DNA from 2 places in the Agromyces sp. Y575 genome. Region 1 is predicted to be linked to the other one. Evidence: riboswitches for the same ligand, from Rfam matches in the RefSeq annotation. Region 1 holds a riboswitch; the other holds the start of a gene.

Region 1 (7,598 bases):
ACCTCGGCGGGTGTCGGCGCGGTGCGTACCCCGCTCCGTGACCAGAGCCCCGCGAAGTGGCTGATCGGCCCGTGCCCGCCGCCGACCTCGAGCGCTTCGCCATGCCGCAGCGATTCGCGCAGCCACCGGCGGGCCTCGACGATCGCGAGGGTCCAATCTCCGAGCTCTGCGCGAAGGCTCGCGATCGCGGAGGAGAGCGAGCACCCCGTGCCGTGCGTGGCTGTGGTCTCGATGCGAACGCCAGGGAACTCGACGATCGTGCCAGTCTCGGCGTCGACGAGCGCGTCGGGAGCGTCGTCGCCGTCGAGGTGGCCGCCCTTCGCGAGCACGAGTACGCCGAACTCGCGCGAGACTCGTCGGGCCTGCTCGAGCGCCGCAGGCCAGGTGAGTGCGTGCGGCTCGCCGGCGAGCACGGCGAGTTCATGCAGGTTCGGCGTGATGAGGTGCGCCCGGGGGATGAGCGCGCGGAGTGCCTGCTCGGCGGTCGGGTCGAGCAGTCGGTCGCCGCTCGTCGCGATCATCACGGGGTCGAGCACCACGATCTCGGGCCTCGTGCGCGCGAGCCAGTCGTCGACCGTGCCGATGATCTCGGCGTCGGCGAGCATGCCGATCTTCACCGCGTCGATCGTCACGTCGTCGCTGACCGCGTCGAGCTGCTCGGCGAGGAACGACGCCGGCGGCAGGTGCACGCTGCGCACGCCCCGCGTGTTCTGAGCCACGAGCGCGGTCACCGCTGCCATGCCGTAGCCGCCGACGGCGGCGATCGACTTCAGGTCGGCGTGAATGCCGGCACCGCCCGTCGGGTCGGTACCGGCGATGCTGAGCACGCGCGGCACGCGCCGCTCGCTCCGTACGCTGCGGGCGCCGGGCGCGCGGTGCTCTCGCGGGGGCGTGGTGGTGTCGAGCTCGAGGCGAACGGATGTCCCGGCGCCGGCGTCGACCGCTCGGCTGATCGTTTCACTCATCGCCGGGCCGCCGAGACGCGGCGGTCGCGGGGTGGCGCGGTGGCGCGGTGGCCGCCCAAGCGTCGACGAAGCGCAGCGCAGCGTCGCGGGGGTCGGCGGCGGCGCAGATCGCGGACACGAGGGCGACCCCGGCGGCGCCGCCGTCACGGAGCGCCGCGACATCGTCGAGAGTGATGCCGCCGATCGCGACGCACGGCAGCTCGGCCTCGGCCGCGAGTCGCGCGAACCCGTCGACGCCGAGAGCCGGCGGATGATCGGGCTTCGTCGCGGTGGGCCGGATCACGCCGACGCCCAGGTAGTCGACCGTGCCACGCGGCATCCGTCGTACGGCCTCGAAGTGGGCCGAGGTGTTCGCGGTGAGGCCGACGACGCCGTTCGGTCCGAGCCGCTCACGCGCGATCGCCGCCGCGGCGTCGCCCTGGCCGAGATGCACGCCGTCGACGGGCAAGCCGCTCGCCCGCGCCGCGAGGGCGACGTCGAGCCGGTCGTTCACGAGCAGCGTCGCCCGCCCGTCGATCGCGGCGCACAGCTCTTCGAGCAGCATCAGCAGCTCCGTCGAGGAGCCGAGCTTGTCGCGCAGTTGCACCACTCGTACTCCACCGTCGACGGCATCGGCCACGACCGACGCCACGCCCCGCGGGCCGCAGAGTGCCGCATCGGTGACGAGGTAGACCGAGAGATCGAGCGCCGTGCGCGCCGTCACGACCGCACCGACGTCGAGGGCTCTGCCACGGACGCGAGTTCGGCCGCGACCGCGGTGTACGGGTCAGCGGTGACCTCGACGAGCTGCACCCGGCCCCGCTCGGCGACCTCATCGGCCGACACCTGCGCGAGGGCATCGAGGAACAGCGGTGCGAAGCTGCCCGGTCCGGCGGCACGCGCTGCCGCGATCTCGGCCGCCACGGTGTAGACGAGCGTCGCTGCGACGGCGCCGGAGAACGCGTCGTCGGCGACCGCGAGGAAGGCCGCGGTGACGGCGCCGAGGGCGCAACCGCCGCCCGTGACCCGGGTGAGCAGCACGTCGCCGTTGGCGACCCGGGCAACCCGCCGGCCGTCGGTGATCAGGTCGATCGGGCCCGACACCGCAACAACGGAGCCGTGCGCCCGGGCGAGGTGAGCCGCGGCATCCGCTGCCGACTCGGTCGAATCGGAGGCGTCGACGCCACGTCCGCCACCGCCGGCGCCGGCGAGGGCGATGACCTCGCTCGCATTGCCGCGGATCACGGTGGGGCGCTGCGCGAGCAGCTCGTGGGCGAACGCGGTGCGCACGGGCAGCCCGCCGACGGCGACGGGGTCGAGTACCCAGGGCGTACCGCCCTCGGATGCCGCGGCCACCGCCTCGCGGGCGGCATCTCGCTGCTCCTCGTGCGGCGTGCCGAGGTTCACGAGCAGCCCCGACGCGATTCGCGCGAAGATCCCGGCCTCGCCACGGATGTCGACCATGGCCGGGGCCGCGTCGAGGGCGAGCAGGGTGTTGGCAGTCACGTTGGTGACGACACTGTTGGTGATGCACTGCACGAGCGGCGTCGCCGCGCGCACGAGGGTCAGGAGCTCGGCGCTGTGCCGGGCAGGGTCGGTTGGCAGACGATCGCTCATCGCGACATCCCTTCGCTAGTTCGAACTAGATCAGGTTCGACGGGTGTGTTCTCAGCCATGCCCGCTTCGTGAAGCGCTGCACGGCACCCCGTGTCACTGCGATGAAGCCTAGCGGTCACCCTGTGACGGTGGGCGACACGGGCATCTCATGCGAAGGATAATGGAGCGGTGAGTTCCGACCCCTCAGTGCCGCCGCCCGCTCCCGCCCTCGAAAGCACGGTGAAGCCGCGCCTGTTCTGGTTCATCGCACTGCTCGCCGTACTCGTGCTGCTCATCGACCAGGGCTCGAAGTGGTGGGCCGAGTCCGCACTCGAGGAGCGGGTGTCCGTTCCGCTGATCGGTGAGCTGATCCGTTTCCAGCTCGTCTACAACCCCGGTGCTGCGTTCTCGATCGGCTCCGACTTCACGTGGGTCTTCGCGATCCTGGCGGGCGTGGGCGTCCTCGCCATCATCGCGTTCTCGTGGCCGGTGCGCTCTCGTGGCTGGGCGATCGCGCTCGGACTCCTCCTCGGCGGCGCCACCACCCACCTCGGCGATCGGCTGTTCCGCGAGCCGGGCTTCGGCCGCGGGCATGTCGTCGACTTCATCGGCTACGGCAACCTCTTCATCGGCAACGTGGCCGACATCGCGATCTTCGCCGGTGCCGTGATGGTGCTCGTGCTGACCTTCACGGGCGTGCGGCGCAGCGGCGCCGTCGAGCCGGCAGACGCCCCCGCCGACGCTGACACGGCTACCGACTCCGACGCGGCTACCGACTCCGACGCGGCTACCGACTCCGACGCGGCTGCCGAGACGAACACCGGCACCGAGACATCCGCATAACTCCTCTGCAGTGCTGCTCACTCGCTCGACGTGCGCGAACCCGCACGACCGCGAATGCGGCGCCGCCGACGGCGATCAGCCCGAGCGCGAGCCAGCTGAGCAGATCGACGAGCGGCGCACCCGTCGAGGCGAGGCCGGCGTCGGCCGCCGATGCTCCCGCCACTCCGGCGGCCCCTGACGCGGCTGAGGCGAGCGTGATCGAGGAACGCGCGACCTCGACGCCGTTGATCGTGACCACGATCGAGTGCGCACCCGCGGGCGTCGCGGCCGGGATCGTGCCGGTGAACGTGAAGCCGCCGTCGGCGGCCGTCGTCGCGGTGCCGAGCGTCTGCGGCGTCGAGTGGAGTTCGACCGAGAAGCCGCCGACGCCCGGTGCCAGACCGGCGCCGACGACCGTGATGTCGCCGCCCGGCACGAGGTCACCCGTGACTGAGACCGAGCCCTTGACCGTGGTCGGGTCGACCACGGGCGGGCCTTCGACCGTCACGGCGTCCGAGGCCGCCGAGGCGGCCGAGGTGCCGACGGTGTTCCGCGCGGCGACCGTCGCGGTGTAATCGCCGCCGGGCAGCGCCGTGAAGGTGTGCTCCGTCGTGCCGGCCGGCACGGAGACGGGGGCGCCGCCGTTCAGTGCGACCCGGTAGCTCGTGACGGGCGACCCGCCGTCGGCGGGCTCAGCCCACGAGACCGTCACCGAGGTGTCGCGTACTGATGCGTCGGGCGCATCAGGTGCAGAGGGTACGGTCGCGACTGCATCCGACTCACGGGGCAGCGCGCCGAAGAACGTGTCGAGTGCCGCGATTCCCTCGTCGGCGAACGCGAGCTGCGCGGCGAGACCGGCGGGGTCGGGCCGGTCGGCGTAGCGCCCGGGCAGGTCGTTCACGTACCACCACTCGGTCATGTACTCCTTGTAGGTGCCGTCGCCGTTGTCGTGGATCCACTGCTGCACGATCGGTGCGGCCTGGCCGTCGACGGTGCGTCCGCGGTTGTACTCGAGCACGTAGGGCACCTGCAGCTTCTTCGCGGTCGCGAGCGCCTGCTCGCGGTCGCCGCCCGGGTAGAAGTCGACCTGGCCTGAGACGACGGGCACGTACTGTGTGACGAGGTTCGGCAGGTACTGCGTGACGAGGTCGCCGTAGAGGTCGGCGAACTCCGAGCCGGTGTCGCGGATGTGCAGATCGTTGCCCGAGTTGCCGTCGAGTCGCAGGTCGAAGAAGTACACCTTCTCGACGCCGTTCGCGACGGCCTGACGGTTGACCTCCTTCAGGAAGGCACGCGTGTTGTGGCACCAGGTGCCGCCGAAGAAGAGCACGTGGTCGCCGTCGCTCTCGAGGATGTTCACGAGCTCGGGGTACGTGACGGTCTGCACGCGCCAGTCGGCGTCGTCGTCGTCGAGCACCGTCGCGCCGCCGTACTCGGGCTTGCCCTGGTACGCCGTGGCGTGCTTGGCGTTGACGACCCGCTCGTTGAACGTGAACTGGTCGCTCGTGTCGAGCTCGGCCGCCGAGCCGAGCACGGCGGTGACCTCGGCGGTATAGGCGGCGAGTGCGGCGGGGTCTGCGAGCTGCTCCGCCGTGACGGGCGTGGTGATCGCCGAGACGATGCGGTCTTCCACGCCGCCCTCGGTGTGCGACGTGTCGTAGACCAAGAGCGTGGGATCGTCGGTGCCGTCGAAAGGCGTCTGCGTGTCCTTGCCGAGGTACTCGGTCACGAGGCGCGCCCAGAGCGGCGCGACGTCGGCGTTCGTCGTCGAGCGGATGTCGAGGCGGTCGCCGTCGAGTCGCGGGTCGAAGTTGTAGATGCGTTCGACGCCGGCGCCCTTCGCCACCTCGTTGATCGCGCCGATCGTCGCGGCCGTCTGCGGGTCTTCGGGTCCGCCGACGAGGAACGCGAACCGGCCGTCCTGGCCGAGCAGGAACTCGAAGCGCTCGAAGGTCACGCTCTCGTAGACGCTGTCGGGGCCGAGGCCCTCGTAGGCGTCATCGAACCAGTCGACGGTGTCGGTTGTGCCCGGCGCGGGAGCGGCCGCAGCCGGGGCAGCCGCGACTCCGCCGAGCACGGCCGTGCCGGCGATCGCGAGTGCGGTCAGCATCGCTGCCCGCCTCAGGGTGGGGCGGAGGTGGTCGGGCACCTTGCTTCCTTTCGTCGGGAGAGGGGCCGGGCTGGTCATACGGTCACGGATGTCTCGGCGGGCTCGTCGCCCTGGCGGTGGTCACCGTCGACACCGTTCGCCTTGCGGCGGCGCAGGAGCCGCTGGCCGAGCAGGGCGAGTGCGCCCACCGCGACGAGGCCGATGAGGATGCCGCCGCCGGCGAGCCAATCCGGTGCGCCGTTGCTGCTCGAAGCTGCAGCGGATACGGCCGCCTCGGTCGGGGGCTTCGCGGTCGCCGCCGTGATGGTCGCCGACTTCGATGCGCTCGACGCGGCGGACTCGCCGACCGCGTTCGTGGCGACGAGGGTCGCGGTGTAGACCCCTGCGCCCAGCACCGTGAACGTGTGCGAAGTCGCGCCGGCTGCGAGCGGAATCGCGGTGCCCTTGTTGAGCGACAGCTTGTAGCCCGTCACGGGCGAGCCGCCGTCGGCGGGTGCCGCCCAGCTCACGGTGAGCGCTGTGCCTTTGACGCTGAGGAGCGGTGCAGCCGGGGCGAGCGGCGCGGTCGCGGCGACGGCGGCGGGTGCGACGTCGGTGGCCGCTCCCGACTCCGACGGGTTCGACGTGGTGCCGCCTGAGGTACCGGTGTTCGGGTCAGGTGCGGGCGCTGGAGCAGGCGCGGGGGCCGGTGCGGGCGCCGGAGCGGGAGCAGGGGCTGGGGCTGGGGCCGGTGCGGTTCCACCGCCGATCGCGGGCGGCGGGTCTTCCTGGGTGCTGTCGTAGGGGTAGCCGCCGGCGTTCTCGCACGCGCCGAGGTCGAAGTTGATCGAGCAGAGATCGCACACGTCGCCGGCAGCGGAGGCCGGCCCGCTGCCGATGAGCACGAACGTCGGCACGGTGATCGCGAGCACGAGACTCGCGGCGAAGACACGGAGGCGGTTGAGGCCGCGGAGTCGGGGAGTCATAGGGATTCTTCCTTCTGGGAGGCCGCGTCAGCGGTGGGTGGCGAGTTCGGGCTCGTTCTCGAGCTCGTCGCGATGCGTCGCGCGACCGGCGAAGATCTCGTCGTCGAGCGCGCCGGCGCGACGGGCGACGATCGTGGCGCTCGTGGCCGCGGCCGTGACGTTGGCCATGGTGCTCGCGGTGCCGGCGATGGCGCTGATCGGAATGAGCAGCACGAGCACCTCGACGGGCAGCCCCACGGCGGTCAGCACCGCCGTGGCGGTGACGATCGCCGTGCCCGGCACTCCCGCCGTGCCGAGGGAGACGAGCAACCCCAGCACGACGAGCACGACGTAGTCGAGCGGCGTGTATTCGATGCCGAGCGCGTTCACGGTGAACACCGCGACGAGGGTCGGCCAGATGCCGGCGCATCCGGGCATGCCGATGGTCGTGCCGATCGGGGCCGTGAAACCGGCCACCTCGTCGGAGACGCCGATCTTGCGGGTGAGCGTCGAGATCGTGAGCGGCAGGGTGCCGATGCTCGACTGCGTCGTGAAGGCCGTGTACTGGGCGGGCGTGAGCAACCGGAAGAAGCGCAGCGGGTTCACGTCGGCGAACACTCGCAGCAGCACACCGTTCACGAGGTAGGTATCGACGAAGGCGGCCACGAGCGCGATGACGAGCACGCCGACGAGCGAGAGCGCCGTCTCGATGCGGGCGACCGCCGTCGACGTGGTGACTGCGACGAGTGCGAGCACCGCGTACGGGGTGAGGGCGATGATGAAGCCGACGGCCTTGAAGAGCACGCGGCGCGTGGCATCCACGAACTCTTTGAACGAGCGCACCTCCTCGGCGTTCTTGTCGGCGACGATCAGGTACGACACCGCGATGAGCAGGGTGAAGAGGATGATCGCGATGATGTTGTTCGCCGAGATGTCGCCGACGACGTTGTGCGGGAAGAGTCCGACGATGACCTCGTCGAGCGGGGCGAGTAGGCCGGTGAGCGCGGAGCTGCCTTCGACGCCCGTGATGTCGAGGTTCGCGCCCTTGCCGATGCCCGTCGCCAGTGCGAGGCCGAGCGTCAGCAGGATCGCGATGAGGTTGGTCGTGAGCAGCCAGAAGACCGAGCTCAGGCCGATCGTGCGCAGCTTCGCGAGGCTGCCGAGCGAGGTGACGCTCGAGAG
Region 2 (7,598 bases), on a different contig from region 1:
CAAGCTCACGCACGTGGGCGGTTCGACCGGTCGCATCCAGGGCGCCGAGTACTCGCTCGTCGACTACAACCGTGCCGGTGTTCCGCTCGTCGAGATCGTCACGCGCCCGATCTTCGGAGGCGAGGCCGACACTCCTGCGCTCGCGAAGGCGTACGTGTCGACGATCCGCGACATCGTGCTCTCGCTCGGCATCTCCGAGGCGCGCATGGAGCGCGGCAACCTCCGTTGCGACGCGAACGTCTCGCTCCGCCCCCGCGGCCAGGAGAAGCTCGGCACACGCACCGAGACGAAGAACGTCAACTCGATGCGGTCGGTCGAGCGTGCGGTGCGCTACGAGATCCAGCGTCAGGCCGCAATCCTCGCCGGTGGCGGCACGATCACTCAAGAGACGCGTCACTGGCACGAAGACACCGGTGCGACGAGCGCCGGACGGCCCAAGTCCGATGCCGACGACTACCGGTACTTCCCTGAGCCCGACCTGCTTCCCGTCGTGCCGTCGAAAGAGCTCGTCGACGGGCTGCGTGCCGCGTTGCCCGAGCCGCCGGCGGTGCGCCGCCGCCGGCTGAAGGCCGATTGGGGCTTCACCGACGACGAGTTCCAGATCGTGGCGAACTCGGGCATGCTCAACGAGCTGGCCGCGACCGTCGCCGCTGGCGCAACCCCGGCTGCCGCGCGCAAGTGGTGGACGGGTGAGATCGCGCGTCTCGCGAACGCCGCCGACCGGGATGCCACGGGCCTCGTGTCGCCCGAACATGTCGCCGAGCTGGCACAGCTCGTCGACGCCGGCACGCTCACCGACCGCCTGGCGCGCCAGGTGCTCGAAGGCGTCATCGCGGGCGAAGGCGCGCCGCAGCAGGTCATCGACGCGCGCGGTCTCGCCGTCGTCTCCGATGACGGGGCCCTGATCGCGGCCATCGATGCGGCACTCGCCTCGCAGCCCGACGTGCTCGCGAAGATCCGCGATGGCAAGGTGCAGGCGGCCGGTGCGGTGATCGGCGCCGTCATGAAGGCCATGCAGGGCAAGGCCGATGCGGCGCGTGTGCGCGAGCTCGTGCTCGAGCGGGCCGCGACTCCGGTGGCCGAGTAGCGGGTGCGTTCCGCCACCGCTGGTCGAGTGGCGAGCGTTCCGATACCGCCGGTCGAGTAGCGAGCGTACTCATACCGCTGGTCGAGTAGCGAGCGTATCGAGACCGACTCACAGCCGGCACGATACGAACGGCCGTACAGTGGTCGTCCTTTGAACGATTGAGGAGCACGAAATGGGATTCCTGGACCGACTGTTCGGCACCGTCCCCGATGAACCCGCGGCGCGCCCGGTTCCTTCGGCACGCAGACTGAGCGACGACGAGCTCGCCGTCGAGCGATACCGCTACCTGCTGCGCACGGCGCCGCCCGAGTCGGTTGAGGCTGTGCACGCCGAGGCGTTCGCCAAGCTCACTCCCGAGCAGCGAGCGGCGGTCTTCGCCTCGCTCTCCGAAGAGGCACCTGCCGGTGAACGACTCGTCTCCGACGAGCCCAGCGCACTGGCCCGAGCGGCGACCCGTGCCGAGCTTCGAGCTCCCGGCAGCGTGGAACGAGCCTTCAACCGAGCGGATGCCTCGGGTGGCCGCAGCCGACAGGGCGGGCCGTCGTTCGGCGGTATGTTCGCAGGCTCGCTGCTCGGCTCCATCGCTGGTGTGGTGGTCGGCTCGGCGATCGCGCAGGCGTTCCTGCCCGACCCCGCCTCGTTCGAGGCGGGTGCCGACGGCGGGGACACCGGGAGCGACTCCGGCGCCGACACGGGCGCCGATGCCGGCGGCTCTGACGCTTCTGGTTCAGATCAAGGCGGCTTCGGAGACTTCGGCGGTGGCGATTTCGGTGGTGGTGGCGACTTCGGGTTCTGACACTCGATCGCGTCGGCAAGCCCTGGGCTTCCGATGACGGTGGCACGGGCTAGGTTCGGAGCATGAGCAAGCAGGACGGCTCGTCGCGGCAGGTCACCACTGGCCCCGTCGACGATTCGGCGACACCCATCCTGCACGTCGATATGGATGCGTTCTTCGTGTCGGTCGAGTTGTTGAAGCGGCCAGATCTGCGCGGCAAGCCGGTGCTGGTCGGCGGTACCGCCGGGCGTGGGGTTGTTTCTGCGGCGAGCTACGAGGCCCGAAAGTACGGCGTGAACTCGGCGATGCCGATGTCGCTCGCCTTGCAGCGCTGCCCGAACGCCGTCGTATTGCGCGGCGACTACGCGAGCTACACCGAGTATTCGCGTCGGGTGATGACCATCTTCGAAGAGGTCACTCCGCTCGTCGAGCAGCTCTCGATCGATGAGGCGTTCCTCGACGTGTCGGGCGCGCGTCGCCTGCACGGCAGCCCGGCCGAGATCGCGTGGACCCTGCGGCAGCGCGTACACGGTGAAACCGGGTTGACCTGCTCGGTCGGCGTGGCAGCGACGAAGTTCGTGGCCAAGGTTGCGTCGAGCAGGGCGAAGCCCGACGGCATGCTCGTCGTGCCGGCCGAGCGCACGCTCGACTTCCTGCACCCGCTGCCGGTCTCGGCGCTCTGGGGCGTCGGCCGGGTCACCGAGGAGTCACTCACGCGCATCGGGCTGCGCACCGTCGGCGATGTCGCCGCCATGCCGGTCGACGCGCTCGAGCGTGCACTCGGGCCGGCGCTCGCGGCCAAGCTCAGCCATCTCGCGATGGGCGTCGACGCTCGCGACGTCGTCACGGGCCGAGAGGAGAAGAGCATCGGTCACGAGGTCACGTTCGGTTACGACCTCACCGATCTCGAGCAATTGAGGCGCGAGCTCCTCCGGCTCTCCGACGACGTCGCTGTGCGGCTGCGCAAGGCAGGGCTCCTCGGCCGCACGGTCGTGTTGAAGCTCCGTTACGGCGACTTCCGCACGGTCACCAGGTCGCGCACGCTGGGCGAGCCCACGGATGTCGCGCGCCGCATCTACGACGAGGCATCCGCGGCCCTCGGCGAACTCGCCGGCGATGGCGCGCGCATCCGTCTCATCGGTGTTCGCGCCGAGCAGCTTCGACCGTCGGGTACCGGTGCGATGTTGTGGGACCCCGACGAGGAGTGGCGCGAGGCTGAGCGCACGATCGATGAGGTGACCGCTCGCTTCGGCCGAGGTACCGTGCGTCCGGCCTCGCTCGTGCGCCCGGCCGTCGATCGTGTCGAGTCGTCACGACGCAAGGATGCGGGCGGCGAGTGAGCGCGCCGCGATGAACCCGCCTCAGTGTGAATCGTGAGGGGGGTGGCTGAGTGGCGCATCCGAGGGTAGCGTTGGAGGCATGGCTGAACTCGTACTGGAACTGGCTGAATCCGTCGCCGGCGTCGGCGTGAAGACCTCCTACGGTGATGCCGTCGAGATCGACGGCACCACGCTCGTACCGGTGGCGCTCGGATACTACGGCTTCGGTGCCGGCAGCGGCTCCGACGAGAAGGGTGACGAGGCGGGCGGTGGTGGCGGCGGTGGCCTCTCCATTCCGCTCGGCGCATACGTCGGTCGCGATGGCGGGGTTCGCTTCGAACCGAACCTCATCGGGCTGCTGCTCGTCGCCACCCCGCTCGTGTGGGTCACCGGCAAGGCGCTGCGCATGGTGATCAGAGCGCTCAAGCGCTGAGACGCCCACCGTCGCCGCCGTCGCGGCCGACCCTCACCGTGCTCGTCGGCGTATACTCGTCAACGAACACGGGAGTCCGGTGAGCCGGGCTGAGAGGAAGGTTCTCAACCTTCGACCGTCGAACCTGATCTGGGTAATGCCAGCGCAGGGAGGGCAATCACATCTCAATTCCCGTGCCTCTTTCCACGAATCGAAAGGGCACGACAGTGCACACTGCAGCAACTGAATCCAGCACGCCTCCAGCCGATCCGAAGCCGCGCAATCTGAGTTGGCGGGTCGTGGACATCGTCGTCGCCAGCGTGATCGGCATCGCGACAGGGCTTCTCTTCCTCTTCTGGAACAACATCGGTTACGCGTGGTTCAGCGCGGCTGATGCGCTCACGCCGGGCCTCGGCGGTATCGCCGTCGGCATCTGGCTCATCGGCGGCGTGCTCGGCGGACTCATCATTCGCAAGCCGGGTGCGGCGCTCTTCGTCGAACTGCTTGCCGCCGTGGTGTCCGCGCTCATCGGCAACCAGTGGGGCATCGAGACGATCTACGCCGGTGTGGCGCAGGGGCTTGGCGCCGAACTGGTGTTCGCGCTCCTCGCCTACCGCCGCTTCGGCGTGCTGCCCGCCATGCTCGCCGGTGCGGCTGCTGGCGCGGCGGCCTGGAGCCTCGAGCTCTTCACGTCGGGCAATCTGCAGAAGTCCGCCGAGTTCCTGGGGCTCTATTTCACGACGGTGGTCGTGTCGGGCGCGGTCTTGGCCGGGCTGCTCGGCTGGCTCATCGTGCGGGGTCTCGCGGCCACCGGGGCGCTCAGCCGTTTCGCCGCGGGTCAAGACGTGACCCAGCGGGTCTGACGTGGGTCACGACTCCGAAGCAATCCGGCCCGCGCGCGTGGAGGCGCGCGGGTGGGGGTGGCGCCACGCCAGCAGGCGCGACGCCGCGCTCGATGGCATCGACCTTCGTATCGAACCGGGGGAGCGGGTGCTGCTGCTCGGGCCGTCGGGTTCGGGCAAATCGACGCTCCTTCACGCCCTTGCCGGCGTTCACGGCGGAGCCGAGGAGGGCGAGGAGACCGGTTCGCTGCGCATCGACGGCGAATGGCCGGGCTCGATGCGGGGCCGCGCGAGCCTCGTGCTGCAGGACCCCGACTCGCAAGTGATCCTCGCTCGCGTCGGTGATGACGTCGCCTTCGGCTGCGAGAACCTCGGGGTGCCCCGAGAGGAGATCTGGCCGCGCGTACGCCGTGCACTCGATGACGTCGGGCTGGATCTCCCACTCGACCACCCGACGAGCTCGCTCTCGGGCGGGCAGAAGCAGCGTCTGGCGCTCGCGGGCGCGCTCGCGATGCGACCGGGGCTACTGCTTCTCGACGAGCCGACTGCGAACCTCGACCCCGACGGGGTGAGCGAGGTTCGTCACGCGGTCGACCGTACGCTCGAGCGCACGGGAGCCACTTTCGTCGTGGTCGAGCACCGCGTCGATGTCTGGATCGACCTCGTGACCCGAGTGGTGGTGCTCGGCAGGAACGGTCGAATCATCGCCGACGGCGACCCGCGAGACGTCATCGACACGCAGCGCGCGGCGCTCCTCGCCGCCGGGGTCTGGGTGCCCGGCTCGCCGCCGACGGTCACGTCCGCGCGGCCCGCCGCGGCGGCATCCGTCATCGATCTCGCCGGCATCGACCTCGCAATCGGCCGCCGGAGCGATGCGGTCGTGCGAGAGGGGCTCGAGCTGTCGTTGCCGAGGGCCTCGTCGACCGTGCTCACTGGGCCGAACGGCGCCGGAAAGTCGACCCTCGCCCTCACGATGGGCGGACTTCTGGCACCGATCGCGGGGCAGGTGCGCGCGTCAGCGGAACTCGCGAGCGGGCTGCGCGGGGAGCCGATCCGATGGCGTTCGCGCGAATTGCTGACCCGCATCGGAACCGTGTTTCAAGAGCCGGAGCACCAGTTCGTCGCCTCCACCGTGCAGCGCGAACTCGAAGTCGCCCCGCGGGCGCTGGGTCTCGACACGGCGACGACCCGCCTGCGCACTCGCGAGGTGCTCGAACGCCTGGGGCTCGACCGGCTCGCCGAGGCGAACCCGTTCACGCTCTCAGGCGGTGAGCAACGTCGGCTCACGGTCGCGTGCGCGCTCGTCGCCCAGCCCCGCGTCATCATCCTCGACGAGCCGACCTTCGGCCAAGACCGTCTCACCTGGATCGAACTCGTCAGCCTGCTCAGGGGACTCGTCGACGACGGGGTGACCCTGCTCTCGATCAGTCATGATGCGGCATATCTCGCGGCGCTCGGCGATCAGCATCTCGATCTCAGCCGGGAATGCCTCCGAGCGGAGGCGGCGGCATGATCGCGGCACCCCGCCTGCGACTCGTCGATCGCGTCAACCCCGTCAGCCGCCTCGCCGCGGCGATGCTCCTCACCACACCGCTGCTCCTCACGGTCGATTGGGTGAGCGCCGCGGTCGCACTCATCGTGCAGCTCGCACTGTTCGCCATGGCCGGGGTGACCCCGAAAGTACTCGTGGCACGCACCTGGCCGATCCTCATCGCGGCGCCGATCGCCGGTCTCAGCATGCTGCTGTACGGGCGCCCCGAGGGCACCGAGTACTGGTCGTTCTGGCTGGCGCGGGTCACCGACGGCTCCATCGAACTCGCCATCGCCGTCACCGTGCGCGTACTCGCGATCGGATTGCCGGCGGTGCTGCTGTTCATGAATGTCGACCCGACCGAGCTCGCCGACGGGCTCGCACAGATCGCTCGCCTGCCGAGCAGGTTCGTGCTGGGCGCGCTCGCGGGAGCACGCCTCGTCGGCCTGTTCATCGAGGATTGGCGGGCGATGGCGTTGTCGCGCCGCGCGCGCGGCATCGGCGATCATGGTGCCATTCGCCGGTTCGCGACGATGGCCTTCGCGCTGCTCGTGCTCGCCATTCGGCGGGGAAGCAAACTCGCGACCGCGATGGAGGCACGCGGCTTCGGGTCCGACCGACCGCGCACCTGGGCGCGTGTCTCCCGTGTCGGTTGGTCGGACGCGGCGCTCCTCGCACTCGCCGTCGGCATCGCCGCGCTCGCGATCGGCGCGGCCATCTGGGCCGGCACCTTCCACCCGGTGTGGTCGTGACCGATCGCCCGGGTGTCGAGGTCGGCCCCGCGGCATCCGCCGTTCAGGCCGTGCTCGCTCGGGTACGCGCGGAGCGATCGCGGATCATCGCGATCGACGGACCCAGCGGCTCAGGCAAGAGCACGCTCGCCGACACGATCCTGCGGGCCTGGCCAGGTCAGAGGCCCGACCTCGTTCGTCTCGACGACGCCTATCGCGGCTGGACCGGGCTGGAACGGGCCGGAACCGAGTTGTCGCGCACCCTCATCGCCCGCCGGGCGCGTGGCAAGGTGGGGCAGTGGCGGCGCTGGGACTGGGCGGCCGACCGTGCGGGTTCGATCGAGTCGAGCGATCCGGGCAACGCGCTGATCATCGAGGGGTGCGGTGCGTTCGCCGCCGTCTCGCAGGTCGATGCGGTGCATGTCTGGGTCGAAGCCTCGGCACGGGTGCGCAAACGCAGGGCGCTGGCACGAGACGACGGCGCATTCGATCCGTATTGGGATCTCTGGGAGCGGCAGTGGCGGCGATACGTCGCGCGTACGGCTCCCGCCAGTCGTGCCGACCTGCGGGTTCGCGTCGCCGACGCCTGAGTCGGCGCGCCCGTGCGGCCCCCTGCCCCTCGCTGCGACCGAGGGCTACGGTAGTCATATGAGCACAGACAGGACAGGCGCCCAGTACGTCGCGGAGTTCCTCGACGGTCCGCTCGAGGGCGAGTTCGAGCAGCGCATCCTCGTGGGCGGCAAGCCCGAACAGCGCGTCGGCATGGTCGCCGCCGTCGACGGTCTCGAATCGCTGTTCTGGTACGACGCGGTCGACGAGCGCGAGGTCAACGGACAGGTGCGGGTGCAGTTCCGGTTCGATGCCGATGACTCCGACCCGGTCGAGTCCGACGACGAGAACG

What was found. A riboswitch is a leader RNA that binds a small molecule or an ion and turns the genes downstream of it on or off. The one in region 1 is predicted to bind thiamine pyrophosphate.
Region 2: linked by a shared signal. The riboswitch ahead of AC1C2U_RS03840 (ECF transporter S component) and the one ahead of thiM (hydroxyethylthiazole kinase) in region 1 are both predicted to bind thiamine pyrophosphate.

What each region holds. Positions count from the first base shown of each region.
Region 1 is NZ_JCAIUI010000005.1:126,053-133,650, forward strand. It holds gene AC1C2U_RS18425 (bifunctional hydroxymethylpyrimidine kinase/phosphomethylpyrimidine kinase) at 1-965, opposite strand, end outside; gene thiE (thiamine phosphate synthase) at 958-1,668, opposite strand; gene thiM (hydroxyethylthiazole kinase) at 1,665-2,561, opposite strand; TPP riboswitch at 2,552-2,662, opposite strand; gene AC1C2U_RS18440 (signal peptidase II) at 2,730-3,383, shown strand; gene AC1C2U_RS18445 (fibronectin type III domain-containing protein) at 3,328-5,472, opposite strand; gene AC1C2U_RS18450 (fibronectin type III domain-containing protein) at 5,547-6,437, opposite strand; gene AC1C2U_RS18455 (dicarboxylate/amino acid:cation symporter) at 6,465-7,598, opposite strand, start outside.
Region 2 is NZ_JCAIUI010000001.1:788,896-796,493, reverse strand. It holds gene gatB (Asp-tRNA(Asn)/Glu-tRNA(Gln) amidotransferase subunit GatB) at 1-1,087, shown strand, start outside; gene AC1C2U_RS03855 (hypothetical protein) at 1,260-1,883, shown strand; gene AC1C2U_RS03850 (DNA polymerase IV) at 1,946-3,202, shown strand; gene AC1C2U_RS03845 (spore germination protein GerW family protein) at 3,282-3,614, shown strand; TPP riboswitch at 3,673-3,782, shown strand; gene AC1C2U_RS03840 (ECF transporter S component) at 3,821-4,456, shown strand; gene AC1C2U_RS03835 (ABC transporter ATP-binding protein) at 4,458-5,948, shown strand; gene AC1C2U_RS03830 (energy-coupling factor transporter transmembrane component T family protein) at 5,945-6,718, shown strand; gene AC1C2U_RS03825 (nucleoside/nucleotide kinase family protein) at 6,715-7,287, shown strand; gene AC1C2U_RS03820 (hypothetical protein) at 7,346-7,598, shown strand, end outside.